One region of the Micromonospora sp. NPDC049151 genome, then DNA from elsewhere that is predicted to be linked to it. Evidence: riboswitches for the same ligand, from Rfam matches in the RefSeq annotation. Region 1 holds a riboswitch; each other region holds the start of a gene.

Region 1 (5,662 bases):
CCCCGGCGACTCGCGACGGTCGATCTGTCGACCCGGAGCCACGCCGGCAGCTCCGGTGACCGGCCGTCACCCTGCCTCGCACCACCGCGCCGCCCGTCCCCACCGGGCTCCGTGCGGCGCGCCTGTAGAACAGGAGCAAACCCCCGTGAAACTCTCACCTCGCCTCGCCGCGCTCACCGGCGCGGCCGCGGCCGGCATCCTCGCCGCCGGCACCGCCGCGGCCGTGCAGGCCGCGCCACCCGGGCCCGCCGCCCCGAACCCGGCCCAGGCCCGCGCGGCCGCCGCCGACTCGGCCCGCGCGCTGGTCGCGGACCGTCCCGCATACCTGCAGGCCGGCACCGACGACGCGTTCGTCCAGAAGCCGGTCATCTCCTCCGAGGGCACCCAGTACGTTCCCTACGAGCGCACCTACAAGGGGCTGCCGGTGGTCGGCGGCGACTTCGTGCTCGCCACGGACTCCGCCGGCAACCTGAAGTACGCCTCGGTCGCCCAGCAGCGCCCGATCGGCGCCCTCGCCACCACGCCCGCGCTCACCCAGGCCGCCGCCACGAAGACGGCGCGCGCACAGCTCAAGACCGTGAGCGCGGTCGAGGGCACCACACTCGTGGTCTACACGCTCGGCGCCACACCGGCGCTGGCCTGGGAGACCACGGTACGCGGCACCAGCGCGGACGGCCCCAGCCGGCTCACCGTCGACGTCGACGCCCGCACCGGCGCGGTCCTGCGCAAGCAGGAACACGTCGTACGCGGCACCGGCACCGGCGCCTGGAACGGGCCCAGCCCGCTCACGCTCAACACCACCCAGTCGGGCTCCACGTACACCATGAAGGACCCGACCGTCACGAACCTGAGCTGCCAGGACGCGGCGAACAACACCACGTTCAGCGGCTCCGACGACGTGTGGGGCAACGGCACCGGCACCAACAAGGAGACCGGCTGCGTGGACGCGTTGTTCTCCGCGCAGACCGAGCACAAGATGCTCGCCCAGTGGCTGGGCCGCAACGGCGCCAACGGCAACGGCGGTTACTGGCCGATCCGGGTGGGCCTCAACGACCAGAACGCCTACTACGACGGCAGCCAGGTGCAGATCGGCAAGAACACCGCCGGCCAGTGGATCGGCTCGCTGGACGTGGTGGCGCACGAGATCGGCCACGGCATCGACGACAACACCCCGGGCGGCATCTCCGGCGGCGGCACGCAGGAGTTCGTGGCGGACACGTTCGGCGCGGCCACCGAGTGGTTCGCCAACGAGCCGTCCAGCTACGACGCGCCGGACTTCCTGGTCGGCGAGAAGATCAACCTGGTCGGCTCCGGCCCGATCCGCAACATGTACAACCCGTCGGCGCTCGGCGACCCGAACTGCTACTCCAGCAGCATCCCGTCGACCGAGGTGCACGCCGCGGCCGGGCCGGGCAACCACTGGTTCTACCTGCTGGCGAACGGCAGCAGCCCGACGAACGGGCAGCCGTCCAGCTCGACCTGCAACGGCAGCAGCGTGACCGGCCTGGGCATCCAGAAGGCCATCAAGATCATGTACAACGGCATGCTCCTGAAGACCTCGTCCTCGTCGTACCTGAAGTACCGCACCTGGACGCTGCAGGCGGCGAAGAACCTCTACCCGGGCAGCTGCACGGAGTTCAACACGGTCAAGGCGGCCTGGGACGCGGTGAGCGTGCCCGCCCAGTCCGGTGACCCGACCTGCTCCGGCGGCAGCCCGACGCCCACCCCGAGCACCACGACCACCCCGCCGTCGGGCGGCTGCTCCGGCAACAAGCTCGCCAACCCGGGCTTCGAGTCGGGCAACGTGAGCTGGAGCGCCTCGTCCGGCGTCATCACCACCGACAGCGGCCAGGCCGCGCACGGCGGCTCGTACAAGGCGTGGCTGGACGGGTACGGCTCGTCGCACACCGACACGCTCAGTCAGTCGGTGACGATCCCGGCCGGATGCCGCGCGACGTTGAGCTTCTGGCTGCACATCGACAGCGCGGAGTCGACCACCAGCACCGCGTACGACAAGCTCACCGTCAAGGCGGGCAGCACCACGCTGGCCACCTACTCCAACCTGAACAAGGCCACCGGCTACGTGCAGCGGTCCTTCGACATCTCGTCGCTGGCCGGCACCACGGCGACCATCTCGTTCAGCGGCGTGGAGGACAGCTCGTTGCAGACGTCCTTCGTCGTCGACGACACCGCGGTCACCCTGAGCTGACCGTGGCGTAGCGCGGCCGGTCGTCGTCCTCCCGACGGCCGGCCGCCTCGTCATGCCCGGCCGGGCCCCTCACGGCGCCTGGCCGGACGGCATCGCGGCTTGCCGGACGGCATCGCGTCGAGCCGGGCGCTTCGTCGCGTCGTCCGGGTGGGCACCCGGTTCGTCAGGCCGGGCGGGCGCCCTGGGACGCGGTGCCGCGGTCGCGGTGGATCCGCGCGGCAGCCTCGTGCATCGCGCGGCCGAACAGCTCGGCCTGGTCGCCCATGCTGCCGAGCCGGGCGGCGAGCGCATCGGCGTCGGCCCGCGCAGATGCGCTGACCTGGGCGTCCAGCTCGGACAGCGCGGCATTGGCGGCGGCGACGAGGTGCCCGCCGAGGACGTCCAGCGGCTCGCCGGCCAGCTCCGGGTCGATCGTCACGGAATCCAGCCGGCCACCCTGGACGGCGACGGCGCGGACCCGGCCGCCGGCGGCCGTGCCCTCGGCGCGCAGCAGGTCGGCCGCCTCGCCGTCGGCGTGCGCCGAGGCCCGGGAGCGCATCGCGGTGAGCGCCTGCTGCGTACGGGTCAGCAGCTCGTCGATGCTCGCCGCCGCCGAGAACGGGTCGTTGGTCATATCAGCGCTTTCTTCACGTCTTAGCCGAGGACCGTGACCCTAGCAACCGCCCCCGACGAATCGCGCCTACCGGCCCTCGCGGGCCGCGTCCCGGTGCCGCGAGCAGGCCGGACACCGGCAACGCGGCGTGTCGCACGGGCGCGGACGCCCGGCCGGGGTGAAGCGGCCGGGCGTCCGCGAGACCGGTCAGCGCAGACGCAGCCGCTGACCGGGGAAGATCAGCCCCGGGTCGTCGCCCACCACCGCGCGGTTGCGCTCGTGCAGGGCACGCCAGCCGCCGTCCACGCGCTGCGCCACGGCGATCTCCGACAGCGTGTCCCCCGGCCGGACCAGGTACGTCCCGGTGCCGGTCCTGGGCTGTGGCGCGACGAGGGTGGTGGCCCGCTCCGGCGCGGCCCTCTTCGTGGCCGGTCGCCGCGGCGCGGCCTTCTTCGCGCCTGACCGCTTCTCGGCCGCAGCCGGCCCGGAACTCTTCTTCGCCGAGCCGCCCTTCTTGCCGCAGACCGGCCAGGCGCCGATGCCCTGCCCGCGCAGCACCTTCTCCGCGACGGCGATCTGCTCGGACCGGCTGGCCAGGTCGGCGCGGGCGGCGTACTTCTGGCCGCCGTAGCCGTTCCAGGTGGCACGGGAGAACTGGAGCCCGCCGTAGTAGCCGTTGCCGGTGTTGATCTTCCAGTTCCCGCCCGACTCGCAGCGTGCGACGGCGTCCCAGTTGACGCCCGCGCTGGCCGGAGCGGCCGAGCCGAACAGGGTCGCGGCGCCGAGGGCGGCGCCGGCCATCACCGCTCCGAGAGCGGTACGGCGGCTTCGGGCTGAGTATTCGGTTGCCATGTGGATTCCTCCACGCCGACGAGGTGAGCTGTCGGGTTCGGGCCGAGGAGCCCGGCCGCCGGTGGCGGCTTCACCCCGAGGTGACGATGCACCGTGGAACGTGTGGTTCCCCCGCTCCCGCACGAGGTTCGGTGACTGCGGCCGGCGGCGGGATTTGGCGTTTCCGGCCCGCGGTGTCCGCTACTGCGAACGAAACCGACGCTAGGAGCGCTTTGCGCCGATCGTCCACTTCTTGTGATGCCCTTCACCCGGCCGGGCGACCGGGCGCTACCGTGGCAGGACTGGGCAAGATCACGGGAGGCGGGACGGATGACCGATCACGGACACGAGCTGACCTTCGGCGGCTTCCTCACCCCCGCCGCCGCGCAGCCGGACCAGGTGGTGGCGCTGGCCCGGCTCTGCGAGCAGGTCGGACTGGACCTGGTCACCTTCCAGGACCACCCGTACCAGCCGGGTTTCCTGGACACCTGGACGCTGATGTCCTACGTGGCCGCCGCCACCGAACGCGTCCGCCTGGCCGGAAACGTCCTCAACCTGCCGTTGCGCCAGCCGGTGGTGCTGGCGCGCAGCGTCGCCAGCCTGGACCTGCTCACCGGCGGCCGGGTCGAGCTGGGGCTCGGCGCGGGCGCCTTCTGGGACGCGATCGAGGCAACGGGCGGGCGGCGCCTGTCCCCCGGCGCGGCCGTCGACGCCCTCGACGAGGCGATCCGGGTGATCCGCGAGGTCTGGGACACCGGCCACCGCGGCATGATCCGTGTCGACGGCGAGCACTACCGGGTGGTCGGCGCCAAGCGCGGCCCGGCGCCCGCCCACCCGGTGGGCATCTGGGTCGGCGCGTACAAGCCGCGCATGCTGCGCCTGGTGGGCCGCGCCGCGGACGGCTGGCTGCCGTCGCTGTCGTACCTGCCGAAGGGTCCCGACGAGTTGCCCGCCCTGAACGCGCTGGTGGAGGAGGGCGCCCGGGCCGCCGGACGCGACCCGGCCACGATCCGCCGCATGCTCAACGTGACAGGCACGTTCGCCCGCTCGTCGGCCGGTTTCCTGGCCGGGCCGCCGGAACAGTGGGTCGAGGAGCTGGCCGGGCTCACGCTGGAGCACGGCATCACCACGTTCATCCTCGGCAGCGACGAGCCGCGCGCGATCCAGATCTTCGGCCAGGAGGTCGCGCCCGCCGTGCGCGAGCTGGTCGCCGCCGAGCGCACCCCGCCCGAGCCCCGCGCGGCCACCGGGCAACAGGCCGCCGCCGGCGCGCCCAGCACGCTCGGGGTCACGCCCACCCCGGACCCGGGGGTACGCCTGAGCGCGCGCCGCCCCTGGGACGAGTCCACTCGCCCGAGCGCCCCGCCGCCGCCGGCCGGGCACGTCTACCCGCCCCGGGGACAGGCCGCCGGGCAGCACCTGGTGGACGTGCACGACCACCTGCGCCAGGAGCTGGCCCAGGTGCGCGACCTGCTGGAACAGGTCAAGCAGGGCACTGTCTCGCCGGGCCGGGCGCGGGCCGCGCTGAACGAGATGACCATGCGGCAGAACAACTGGACGCTCGGGGCCTACTGCGCGGCGTACTGCACCATGGTCACCCAGCACCACGGGCTTGAGGACGCCTCGATCTTCCCGCACCTGCGCCGCTCCGAGACCGGGCTGGCCGCCGTGCTGGACCGCCTCGAGGAGGAACACGTGGTGATCCACGGCGTGGTGGAGAGCGTCGACCGCGCGCTCGTGGAGCTGGTCCGCCGGCCCGGCGACTTCACCGGACTCCAGGAGGCGGTGGACCTGCTCACCGACACGCTGCTGTCGCACCTGTCGTACGAGGAGCACCAGATCGTCGAGCCGCTGGCCCGGCACGGGTTCTTCCCCGGCCAGTTGTGAGGCGGGGCCCCTTCTTCTTGTCGCGCCGGCGACGAGAAGGGGCCCCGCCTCACCGCTACAGGCCGCGGGCCAGGCGGTCGGCCAGGATCCGGGTGAACCGGGCCGGGTCGGCCAGCTCGCCGCCCTCGGCCAGCAGCGCCATG
Region 2 (5,662 bases), on a different contig from region 1:
CGTACAAGGCGGCGGGCATCTCGCTCACCCACTTCACCGGCGCGCAGTGGAACGAGGGCCGCAAGGTGTCCCGCTCCGAGGCGAGACCGGGTGACCTGGTGTTCTTCGGCTCCGATCTGCACCACGTCGGGCTCTACCTCGGCAACGGCGTGATGGTGCACGCGCCACGTACCGGTAAACCGGTCCAGGTGTCGAGCATCAGCACGATGCCGATCGCCGGCTTCGTCCGGGTCGCCTGACCGTACCCCGTACCACCGAGAGGCCCCCGGTCCGTCACGGACCGGGGGCCTCTCGCCGTGCGGTGACGGGTCAGCGCGGCGCACCGACCGGGGACGGCAGGATCAGCACGTCGTCCAGGTTCACGAACATGATCCGGTGGCCGAACTGGACCTGCACGTAGCGGTTCTCGCCGCGTACCACGGTCCGGTCACCCGGGGCCGAACCGTCGAACGAGACGGCCCGGTAGTACTCGCCGGGCAGCACCCCGCCGACCGCGTACCGCTGGCCGGCGGCGAACGTGTACTGAAGCGGCGAGATGGTCTGGTACGGGATGGTGTCCGGGTAGGCGGCCTGCTCCGGGTAGGCCCGCCCGTACACCGGGATGGTGGCCTTGCCGGGCCGCGGGGTCACCACGAAGCCGGTGGCCCACTTCGCGGTCGGCGCGGAGGCCGGGTTGAGGAACCACGCCTTCTGGCCGAGATACCAGATCGCCGTCCAGTCACCCTGCCGGCCGGCGAGCGCGTACGTCTGACCGGCCGAGGCGCGGGCGCCGTGGTCGGAGATGTACATCGTGTCCGGCGTGCCGTCCGGGCGCAGCCCGAGGTCGTTGACGAGCGGGGCGTCCGGGCTCGGCGCGGTCCGCAGGATCACCGACGAGGAGCCGCGCGACGGGCACGGCTCGGCCGGCGGCCTGGGCGTCGGGACGCCCGGCGGCTGCTGGTTGCAGCCGGTGAACGCCGGCCGGTTGGTGGCGAAGTCCGGGTCGATGGTGACCAGACCGGTCCGCGCGGTGCCGGTGGTGCGGAACGGCGCCTTCATCAGGTCGAAGTAGTGCGACCAGTCCCAGTACGGTCCCGGGTCCCAGTGCATGCCGCCCACCGCGCCGGCGTTGATGCCGGGCACGTTGTCGTGGCCGATGATGTGCTGCCGGTCCATCGGGATGCCGAGCTTCAGCGCCAGGTGGCGCACCAGCTTGGCGGAGGTGCGGTACATCGCCTCGGTGTACCAGGTGCCCTGACCGGCGAAGCCCTCGTGCTCCAGGCCGATGGACTTCGCGTTGACGTACCAGTTGCCGGCGTGCCAGCCGACGTCCTTGGTCTTGATGTGCTGGGCGATGTAGCCGTCCACCGAGCGCAGCGTGTAGTGCCAGCCCAGGTAGTCGGCCCGCTTCACCAGGTCGACGCTCGGGCCGAAGTAGCCCTCGGTGTCGTGGATGACGATGTACTCGATCTTCTGCTGCTTCGGCCGGTCGCCAAGATCGTGGTTGCCGTAGTCACCCGGGTCGTCGCTGAGCTGCTCGTACGGCGCGGGGATCCACTCACAGGCCAGCCGCACCGGGCACTCCAGCCCGTCCGGCCGCTCGGCGTTACGCAAACCGAGCCGGGCCAGCCGGGAGCGGTCCGGCGTCGCGGCGGTGGCGGCGAGCGTGACCCGCTGGCCGTCGTCGGTGGTCCGGCTGGCGCCCTGGCCGAGCTGGTCGTACACCTCGTCGGCGAAGGCCGCCGCGCCGTCGGTGGTGTCCGCGCCGGAGTACCGGGCCACCGCGCCGTACCAGGCCGCCGGGTCGGTGCCGGCGCCGACCGGCCCGCCCAGAGCCTTCTGGTACGACGCCAGCAGCGCCGCGCCACCGCGGATGTTCGCGGCCGGGTCGGTCCGCAGCGTCCCGGCGTCGAGCCCGGTGAGCGCGGCGGCGGCGTCGAGCGTCTGGAGCGAGGCGGGCGGCAGCGGGGCCTCCCGCTCCGGCGTGGCGGCCGTGGCCGGGTCGAGCTTCAGTGGACGGGAGTCGTCGCCGCGCGGGTCCTCGTCCTCGTCGACGTGGGCGCTGCCCGGCATGGCGAGGATGTGCGCGGCGTCGGTCAGGTGCATCGGGCCGTAGCCGCCGCTGGTGCTCGGCTGCCCGGTGTGGGTGTCCCAGCGGGACTCCAGATAGGAGACACCGAGCAGCACGTTCTGCGGGACGCCGTACTCGGCGGCCGCGGCGGCGTATTGTTGTTGCCTGTCGCTCGCGGGCGGGGACGTGTCCGGCGCGGCGGTCACCGGGCCGGTCGTCGCCAGCGCGGTGGCGGTGGCCACGGCGGCGGCGAGCAGTATCCGTCTGCCCGACGGCGGGGCGGAGAGGTGCATCGAACCTCCTGGACAGGGATGGGGGTCACTGCGTCTCCACCCTCACTCCGCACACCCGTGACGGTCAATACCTTTCCAGTAAGTAATCAGCCGTGAAAGAAAATTTCACTTCCGTCAGTGGTTCGCCGCCGGATCGCGTACGGAGTGTCACGTCGCTGGAAGTTGCGGATCGATAACGGTGGTCCCTACTCTGGTGAATCGTCGGCCGTACGTCTCACCGTCCAACCCGGTCGGTGACGGACCGGCACCGCCGAGTCGCCCGCGGGCGAGCCGGGGAACCAGGTACCTGGGGTGAATCCGCAGCGATGCGGTAGGGCGGCTCCCTTCCCGCCCGAATCCGTCAGCTAACCCGGTAGGCGGAACTGAAGAAGGAGTACGGACGCCGGTGGCACTCCATGCCCCGCGGCCGTCGTCGAGCCGGTCTGTCGACCGGTCCACGGCTGTGCCGCGTACCCGCTGGTCCCGCTTCACCACCGCCCTCGCCGCCCTGGTCGGCACCGCTGTCGTCCTGACCGGTGGCGCCACCGCGGCACACGCCGAACCCTCGGTCGCCGAGATCGAGGCCCAGATCGACCGCGACTGGAACAAGCTCGAACCGGTCATCGAACAGGTCAACGCCGTACGCGAACAGCTCGCCGCGCGGCGCGAGCAGGCCGACGCGCTCGGCCGGCAGATCGCGCCCCTCCAGGCCCGGGTGGACGCCGCGCTCGGCCAGGTCGGCGGGCTCGCCGCCGACGCCTACAAGGGCGACAACCTCTCCACCGTCAACGCGCTGCTGGGCAGCCGCTCACCGGGTGACCTGGTCAACGGCCTGGAACTGCTCGACCGCTTCGCGCACCGGCAGCACGAGCAGGTGCGCTCCGTCGCCGCGCTGCGCGACGAACTGGCGGCGAAGAAGAAGCCGCTGGACGAGATGATCGCCGGGCTGGCGCGCACCGAGGCCCAGCTCGCGGCGAAGAAGAAGCAGATCGACGCCGAGATCGCCCGGCTGCAGAAGCTGCGGCTCAAGGTGTACGGCAAGGGCGGCGGCGGCCCGCTGCGCCCGGCGCCCTGCCCGGCCGGTTACCCCGGTGGCGCGGCCGGTGCGGCGGTCAAGTTCGCCTGCGCCCAGATCGGCAAGATCTACGTCTGGGGCGCGGCCGGGCCGGACCACTTCGACTGCTCGGGCCTGACCATGGCGGCGTGGGCCAAGGGCGGCGTGTCGCTGCCGCACAACGCACGCCAGCAGCACGGCGTGACGAAGCGGATCGGCCGTGCCGAGCTGCGTGCCGGTGATCTCGTCTTCTACTACGGCGACCTGCACCACGTGGCGATGTACGTGGGCGACGGCTGGGTGGTGCACGCCTCCCAGTCGGGCAAGCCCATCACGATGAAGCGGGTCGACGACGGCGACATCAACAGCTACGGCCGGGTGTAAGGAAGGGCCCCCTCTTAACGCCTCCGGTAGAGGAGGGGGCCCTTCTTAACAACTGCGGGCGTCCGTCAGCGCGTCGGCCAGGTGCGCCAGCTCTGCCAGGACCGGCTCGGCGTCGGGCCGCGCTGCCCCTGGTAACGCGAGCCGTAGACGGCCGAGCCGTACGGGTGCTCGGCCGGCGAGGAGAGCCGGAAGATGCAGAGCTGGCCGATCTTCATGCCCGGCCAGAGCGTGATCGGCAGGTTCGCCACGTTCGACAGCTCCAGCGTGACGTGGCCGGAGAAGCCCGGGTCGATGAATCCGGCCGTCGAGTGGGTCAGCAGCCCCAGCCGCCCCAGGCTCGACTTGCCCTCCAGCCTCCCGGCGAGCTGGTCGCCCAGCGAGATCACCTCAAGCGTGGAGGCGAGCACGAACTCGCCCGGGTGCAGCACGAACGGCTGTCCCTCCGGCACCTCGACCATCGAGGTCAGGTCGTCCTGCTGCTTCGACGGGTCGATGTGTGTGTAGAGATGGTTGTTGAAGACCCGGAACAGCCGGTCCAGGCGTACGTCGATGCTCGACGGCTGCACCAGCGTCGGCTCGAAGGGCTCCAGCGCGAGCGTGCCGGCCTTGATCTCGGAGACCAGGTCGCGGTCGGAGAGCAGCATCCGAACACCATAGCGACCGGTATGGGTGACCTGCGTGTCGCACTACATCTTCGTACACGTGTTCGATAGAGTGTCCACATGGCTTCCTGGTCCGAATTCGCCGCCGACGAGCCCCGCCTCGCCGACGAGATCCGCCTCCTGATGCAGCAGTATGGGCCGGGCTTCGGCTACCTCGCCACGGTCCGCGCCGACGGCGGCCCCCGGGTCCACCCGGTCTCCCCGGTGATCACCGCAGACGGGCTCTGGTGCTTCGTCGTCGACTCGCCGAAGCGCCGCGACCTCGAACGCGACGGCCGCTACGCGCTGCACTCGTTCCCGCCGGAGGAGAGCGACGACGAGGCGTACATCGCGGGGCGCGCGCGGCAGGTGACCGACCCTGCCACGGTGACGCGGCTGGCCCGGATCGCCCGCGCGGCGCCGCAGGGCGACTGGCGGCTGTTCGAGTTCACTGTCGAGGCGGCGATGCTGACCCGGCGCGACCCGGTGGCCCAGCCCGGCGCCGCCCCGCCGCAGGTGCGGGTGTGGCTCGATCCGCGCGGGGTCGAACCGGCCCGGCGTGACCCGGTTGCCGCCGAGGGCCTTCGCGGCCGGCACGGCTTCGACACCCGCCGCCCGGCCGCCTGACCCGGCCCACGACGAACGGTGCCGGCCCGTCCGAGGACAGGGCCGGCACCGGTGTACGCGGTACGACGGTCAGGCTGCGCGGTAGGCGTTCCACGCGGTAAGCATGCGGCTCGCCTGGCCGGCGGTGAACTGGTACATGCAGGAGTCGTACGTGTAGTCCATGAAGTTGGTGATCGGGTCCTTGCCGGCGGTCGAGCAGGTGTCCCGGCCGGTCGGGCACTGGTACGCCGGGGACGCTTCGGCCGGGGTGTCGGAGACGCTGTCGCCCGAGCCGGAGCAGCCGCCCTGGAAGGTGTGGTAGAGGTTCAGCCAGTGGCCGACCTCGTGGGTGCCGGTGTCACCCTGGTTGTAGTTGGTCGCGGTGCCGCCGGGCAGCGACTCGTTGAGCACCACCACGCCGTCCATCTTGTCCAGCGTCCGCTTCGGGAACGTCGCCCAGCCCAGCAGGCTGTCGCTCAGCTCGCCCAGGTAGATGTTCAGCGTGTTCTTGCCGCCCTCACGCAGCGAGGTCTTCATCGAGCGCTCGGCGGAGGAACCCTGCACGATCGGGTACCACGACGGGTTCGTCACCCGGTTGATCTTCGTGAGCTGGAACCCGAACGCGGTGGCGGCGCCGCCGGTCGAGCCCGCGTAC
Region 3 (5,662 bases), on a different contig from region 1:
GCCGGCGGTGGCCCGGTCGGCCGGGCGCTGCGCCGCCACCAGCCCGAGTTCGTGCTGCACTTCTCCGCGCCGCCCGGCTCGGAATATCAGGTCACCATGTGGCTGCCGTACCTGGAACGGATCGGGCGCCCGTTCGTGGTGGTGCTGCGCGAGCCGGAGCTCCTGCCCGCGGTGGCCGCCGCCACCCGCGCCCCGGTGGTCCTCTGCCCCACGCTGAAGGCGCTGGACGAGGCGCTGGTGCCGAGCCTGCGCGTGGCGTTCTACGTCAACCACGGCGCGAAGAACGCCCACCTGATCCGGTTCAACCAGCTCACCCACGTGCAGCTGCACCACGGCGACAGCGACAAGGCCCCCAGCGCCAACCCGGTCTCGGCCATCTTCGACAAGATCTTCGTGGCCGGGCAGGCGGCTGTCGACAGGTACGCCCGCGCCGGCGTGGAGATCCCCGCCGACAAGTTCGTCGTGGTCGGCCGTCCCCAGGTCGAGGCGATCGAGGTACGCCGGGAGCCGGTCACCCCGTCGGCGCACCCCACTGTGCTCTACACCCCGACCTGGACCGGGCACCACGCCGACGCCAACTACTGCTCGCTGCCGGTGGCCGAGACGTTGATCCGCCGGCTGATCGACCGCGAGGTGGCGGTGATCCTGCGCGCCCACCCGTACACCGGCAAGAACCCGGCCTCGGCCCGTCAGCTCGCCCGGCTCACCGAACTGCTCGCCGCCGACCGGGCGAAGACCGGCCGGCCGCACCTGTGGGGTGCCGCAGCGGCCCGCGAGCTGACGCTGACCGAGTGCGTCAACCACGCCGACGCGCTGGTCTCCGACGTTTCCGGGGTCATCTCCGACTGGCTCTACTCCGGCAAGCCGTACGCGGTCACCGACACCGGCGCCGACGGCGAGCACTTCGTCGAGCGGTTCCCGCTCGCGGCGTCCGGCTACGTGCTGCGGCGGGACATGTCGAACGTGGACGAGGTGCTCACCGACCTGCTCGACGCCGACCCGAAGGCCGCGCAGCGCTGGGCCGCGCGGACGCGCTACCTGGGCGACTTCCCCGCCGACGCCTACGCCGAGGCGTTCCTCGCCGCCGCCCGCCGGGAGCTGGAACCCGACTGGGCGGTCCCGGCGCCGCGCGCCGTGGTGTAGGCCAGGTCAGAGGTACGGGTCGAGCAGGGCGAGCACCGCCGCCGGGTCCTCGACGTGCGCGTTGTGGCCCAGCCCCGGCAGCGTGGCAACCGGCACGCCCAGTTCCTTGAGCTGCGCGTCGGTCACCATCGGGTCCAGCTCGCCCCGGGCCAGCAGCACCGGCACGTCGGTGGCGGCCAGCAGCGCCGGCAGCCGGGGCTCCCCGACCGCGAACGCGGCCGGGTCCATGGCGAGCCGCCAGCGGCCGTCCTCCCGCCGCAGCCCCGCCTCCACCACGGGATGGTCCGGGGCGAACAGTCCGGCCAGCCCTGATACCCGCAGGTAGCGCCGGGCCGCCTCGTCGCGGGTGGCGAACCAGGTGACCGGCCGGGCGGCCAGCTCCGCCGACTTCGCCAGCTCGGCCGGGGACCAGACCGCCTTGATGCCGAGGCCCACCACCGCGTCGATCGGAAGACCCCGCTGCCGGGCGGCGAGCGCCAGCGCCACCACCCCGCCGAGCGAGTGCCCCAGCAGCACGAGCCGGTCGTCGGGGCCGAGCCGGACCGGGCCGAGCCCGTCGGCCACGCGTTGGGCCAGGGCCTCGAACGAGTAGCCGTGCAGCGGCGGCGACCAGCCGTGACCGGCCAGATCGCTGGCGAGCCAGCGGCCGGGCCAGCGGCGCTCCAGCAGCGGCGCCCAGGGCAGCCACACCTCACCGGTGGCGCCCATGCCGTGCAGGAGAACCAGATGCCGGTCACCCGTCGTATCGCCCATTGGCGCAGTCTGCCACCGCCCGCCCCGCCCCCGCGACACCGAACCCACCCCACCTCGGTCCCGCCCCGCCCTCACCCCCGCCCGTCGATCTTGCGGTTGCGGCCCCGCCGATGCCCGTGTTGCCCCGCTATGGAAGGGCCGAAAGTGCAAGATCAACGAGGGCGGTGGTGGGACGGGGAAGGCCGGCACCCCCCGGGGGGTGCCGGCCTTCGGGTTTGCGGACGGGTCAGGCGGAGTAGCCGCGGCTGGCGATCCAGTGCGCCAGGTCGATCGTGGTGACCCAGTACGACGGCAGCGACGGGTCGGCCGAGTCGGCGATCCGCACCATCCGGCCGTCGTTCTTGTAGCCCACCACCGCGACGTAGTGGCCACCGGGGAACGAGTGCCAGCCGCCGTTGGTGTCGGTGACGGTGCCGGCGACGTTCGCCACGACCGCGCGGCCGTTGCTGATCGCCTCGACCACGTCGGCCTGGAGCCGGTCCATCTGAGCCGGGCTGGCGGAGCCGGCGGGAATCATGCGGGTCCGGTACGGGTTGCCCTTGACCTGCTGGTTGAGCACCCGGGTGGTGTCCTCGGCCGAGTTGGTGCCCATCTCGGTGGTGCCGAGCGGACCGGCGAGCGCGTCCTGGCTGCGCTCGATGCCGGCGGCGCTGAGCGCGTTGCGCACGGCGGCCGGGCCGCAGTAGAAGTAGTTGATCTGCGCCTGGTAGTCGTAGTCGAGCGACCTGCTCGACGGCGGCTTCGGCTTCGCCTTCGCCGTGGTGTCCGGGTCCGCCGCCGCCTTCGCCGACGCCGACGCGCTGGGCGACGCGCTCGGCGCGGCCGAGGCACTGGGCGACGCCTGCGGGACGGCGATCCGGGCCTCGCCGCGGCTGGCGGGCTGCTCGCCGAGGCGGGCGGCGCCGAGTTCGGCGACCGATGCGGTGTTCTCCTGGACCGGCGCGTCGTCACCGGCGGTGGCGACGGTGCCGGCACCGGCGGCCAGCACGAGCGCGGCGGCCGATCCGGCGATGATCTGGTACGGGCGTTCGGTGACGATCCGTCGTAGCTGACGCTTCAGGTGGTGCTTCACGAAATCCTCCACGGGGCGTGAGCGGCGCACGCCGGCCCGGCACGCGGAGGAACTCACGCGTGCTGGCGGGGCCGGATGGCCGGGGGATCGGGAACGCCCGTGACGCCGGGCGCCCAGGGGGGCGGTTGCGGTCGCGCGTCAGGCGAGCGCGGGCACCGCGTTGCCGTGGAGGCGGGGGGACGATCGGGGGGTGGGCACGAGGTCGGTACTCCTTCCGTGACCGCCGACCGGGTTAGCTGACGGATTCGGGCGGGAAGTACGCCCTACCACGGGCCGTGGGCCCGCGGATTCACCCCGATGTTGCTTATGGGTCCCCGGTTCGTGAGACACGATTAGGCGGGTCGGTGCGGCGTCGCCGTCGGCGATCGGTTACCGCATCGACGCGCCGACACTACCGGCCGGTATTGCCCCCTGCCAAACGTCCCGACCTGCGTAAACGTGATCTGCGGTAACGGATTTCGGAACAGCCGGTTACTGACTTCACTCGATGGGACAAGCGGTTTTCACGTCACCCGGCGGCGGAAAGCGGACAGACTGCGAGCAGCCGGCCCGCAGTCGCGTGACTCGATGGCCCGTTCTGCGCCCGGCGCCCGATTCGACGGGCCGGGTCCCCGGGCCCGCAAACATCGCGGGTAACGATTCGGTCGAGACGCCCGTCTCAGCCCACCCGGGCCGGACGCCACCTGGCACGCCGCACCGGCGCGGGCACCGGCAGCGGGTTCGTCGCGGCGCTCCGGTACGCCGGGGCGGGCCACAGCGCCGCGGTGGCCGCGTACGCCTCGGCGGCGAGCGTACGGGCGGCCTCGGCGGCCAGTTCCGCGTCCCGCCAGGACTGCCGCTCCCGCGCGGCGGCGCTCTCCCACCCGGCCCGGCGCCCGTCCCGGACGATGCGGGCCAGCACGATCTCCTGGTCGGCCGGGTGCCGGCGCGGATCCCAGCCGTTGCGGCGGGCCAGCACGTCGGCGAGCTGGCGGGCGCTCAGGTCGCCCCGCCAGTGCGCCGTCATGGCGGCGTGGCGCAGCCAGCGCTCCCGGGTCGCGTACTCCGCGGGGGTTCGGGGTGTGCGCGGGGCGGCCAGCGCGGCGGCGCCGGCCAGGCGTCGGGCGGCGGCGTCCGCCTCGTCGTACGCGGTCCACGCCCGGTCCGCCTCGTCCTGCGCGGCCAGCCACTGCTCCCGGCGGCGCCGGGCGGTCTGGGCGGCCCCGGCGGCGGCCACCGCCACCTCCTCGGCGTACCGGATCAGGTCGTCGCGGCGGGCGGCGTCGGCGTCGGCCGGTTCGGCGGCGGCCTCCGGCGCGGCGTCGCGGTCGGGCCGGGCCACGAGCGCGGCGAGCAGGCCGAGGGCGAGCAGCAGCAGGAAGGACCAGATGGCGGCGGCCTCGGGCACGGAGGTGAGGAAGTGGTACAGAGCGGTCTGCGACATGGTCGGCACCTCACGGGAAGGACCTGGCGGGAGGACCCGCACGACCTCGCCGGGCGCCGTTGGGCCGCCGTGGCGGGTGCGGGGATGACGTGCGGTGGGTGCGGTGAACGGGCGCGGCCCGTGGGTGGATCAGCGGGCGGGCGGTGCCCGCGGGCCGGCCGGCGCGGCGGTCCGGCCGGCCGGGACCGGCTGCGGGTCACCCGGGACCGCCACCCGGGCGGCGGGTGCCGGGCCACCGGCGGGACGGGCGTGCCACTCGGCCACGCGGTCGGCCTCCGGCCGTGCGGCAGCCGAGGCGCCCACGGCCGGGTACGCCGGGACGGCGACCGCCGGAGCCGGAGCGGCGGCGACACCGGACGGCAGCGCGGCGGCGCCGAACGAGCAGGCGACGACCACGGCGAGACTGGCGAACATCCGGGCGGCCCAGCGCGCCACCCACCACACGGGGCAGGTGAGCGCGATCGGAAGCACGGGTACAAATTACCGCCGATCCCCCACCAACGCACCGCCGCACGGCGTGTCGCGGATCGACCGGCCGACGTGTGCGCGTGTCAGTCCGGGCGACGCCGCCCGGCGTACTCGACGCCCTCGGCCGGACCGGTCCCGGACGTCGCGCCGCCGTCGGCGGCCGGGGTGGCGGCGGGCCCGCGCGGAGCCGGCACGGCCGGTGCGCGCGACGCCGCGCGGGCCCGGCGGGACGGGCCGAGCAGGCGCATCATCGGCACCTCCACCCAGCGGTGCAGCGCGGCGGCCAGCGCGAGCGTGACCACCAGGAAACCGAGCACCGCGAGCGGGCCGCGCCAGCCGGGCAGCCCGGTCCCCCAGTGCCCGGTCAGCCGCAGCACGGTGACCATGACCAGCACGTGGACCAGGTAGAAGGCGAACGAGACCTCACCGAGCCAGACCATCGCCCGGGACCGCCACGGGGTGGACCGGCCGCGCACGTCGGCGTCCGCCGCGGCGGCGATGACCAGCAGGTACGCCACGGCGAGCAGGGCGGCCCAGAACTCGGCCGGGATCCACATCGCGGCGACCACCCAGGTGGCGACGAAGATGCCGGTGGCGGCGGCGAGGTTGGGTCCGCGCCAGCGGTGCCGGCGCATCAGCTCGGCGGCGGCCACCCCCATCCAGAACTCCAGCGACCGGGTCACCGGGAAGATCTGGGTGAACCACCACCGCTGTTCCTCCGGCACCAGGTGCTGGCCGGGCCACAGCGCCAGGATGAGCAGCGGCGCCGCGACCAGCACGGTCCGCAGCGCCCCGGTACGGGC

Evidence for each region. Region 1 has a riboswitch for cyclic di-AMP ahead of AB0B20_RS16340 (transglycosylase family protein). Riboswitches for the same ligand answer to the same signal wherever they lie in the genome.
Region 2: it holds a riboswitch for cyclic di-AMP, as region 1 does, so the genes downstream of both, AB0B20_RS06130 (NlpC/P60 family protein) here and AB0B20_RS16340 (transglycosylase family protein) in region 1, are expected to answer to the same signal.
Region 3: it holds a riboswitch for cyclic di-AMP, as region 1 does, so the genes downstream of both, AB0B20_RS19500 (C39 family peptidase) here and AB0B20_RS16340 (transglycosylase family protein) in region 1, are expected to answer to the same signal.

What each region holds. Positions count from the first base shown of each region.
Region 1 covers NZ_JBEZDP010000012.1:113,884-119,545, reverse strand. Annotated here, with positions in the region: gene AB0B20_RS16350 (M4 family metallopeptidase) at 146-2,209, shown strand; gene AB0B20_RS16345 (YbaB/EbfC family nucleoid-associated protein) at 2,373-2,822, opposite strand; gene AB0B20_RS16340 (transglycosylase family protein) at 3,009-3,653, opposite strand; cyclic di-AMP (ydaO/yuaA leader) riboswitch at 3,652-3,797, opposite strand; gene AB0B20_RS16335 (LLM class flavin-dependent oxidoreductase) at 3,963-5,519, shown strand; gene htpG (molecular chaperone HtpG) at 5,575-5,662, opposite strand, start outside.
Region 2 covers NZ_JBEZDP010000003.1:227,882-233,543, reverse strand. Annotated here, with positions in the region: gene AB0B20_RS06140 (NlpC/P60 family protein) at 1-239, shown strand, start outside; gene AB0B20_RS06135 (peptidoglycan recognition family protein) at 310-2,343, opposite strand; cyclic di-AMP (ydaO/yuaA leader) riboswitch at 2,582-2,717, shown strand; gene AB0B20_RS06130 (NlpC/P60 family protein) at 2,729-3,760, shown strand; gene dcd (dCTP deaminase) at 3,826-4,404, opposite strand; gene AB0B20_RS06120 (pyridoxamine 5'-phosphate oxidase family protein) at 4,483-5,028, shown strand; gene AB0B20_RS06115 (zinc metalloprotease) at 5,098-5,662, opposite strand, start outside.
Region 3 covers NZ_JBEZDP010000016.1:83,716-89,377, reverse strand. Annotated here, with positions in the region: gene AB0B20_RS19510 (CDP-glycerol glycerophosphotransferase family protein) at 1-1,143, shown strand, start outside; gene AB0B20_RS19505 (alpha/beta hydrolase) at 1,150-1,896, opposite strand; gene AB0B20_RS19500 (C39 family peptidase) at 2,123-2,980, opposite strand; cyclic di-AMP (ydaO/yuaA leader) riboswitch at 3,175-3,317, opposite strand; gene AB0B20_RS19495 (hypothetical protein) at 3,627-4,391, opposite strand; gene AB0B20_RS19490 (hypothetical protein) at 4,521-4,862, opposite strand; gene AB0B20_RS19485 (acyltransferase) at 4,943-5,662, opposite strand, start outside.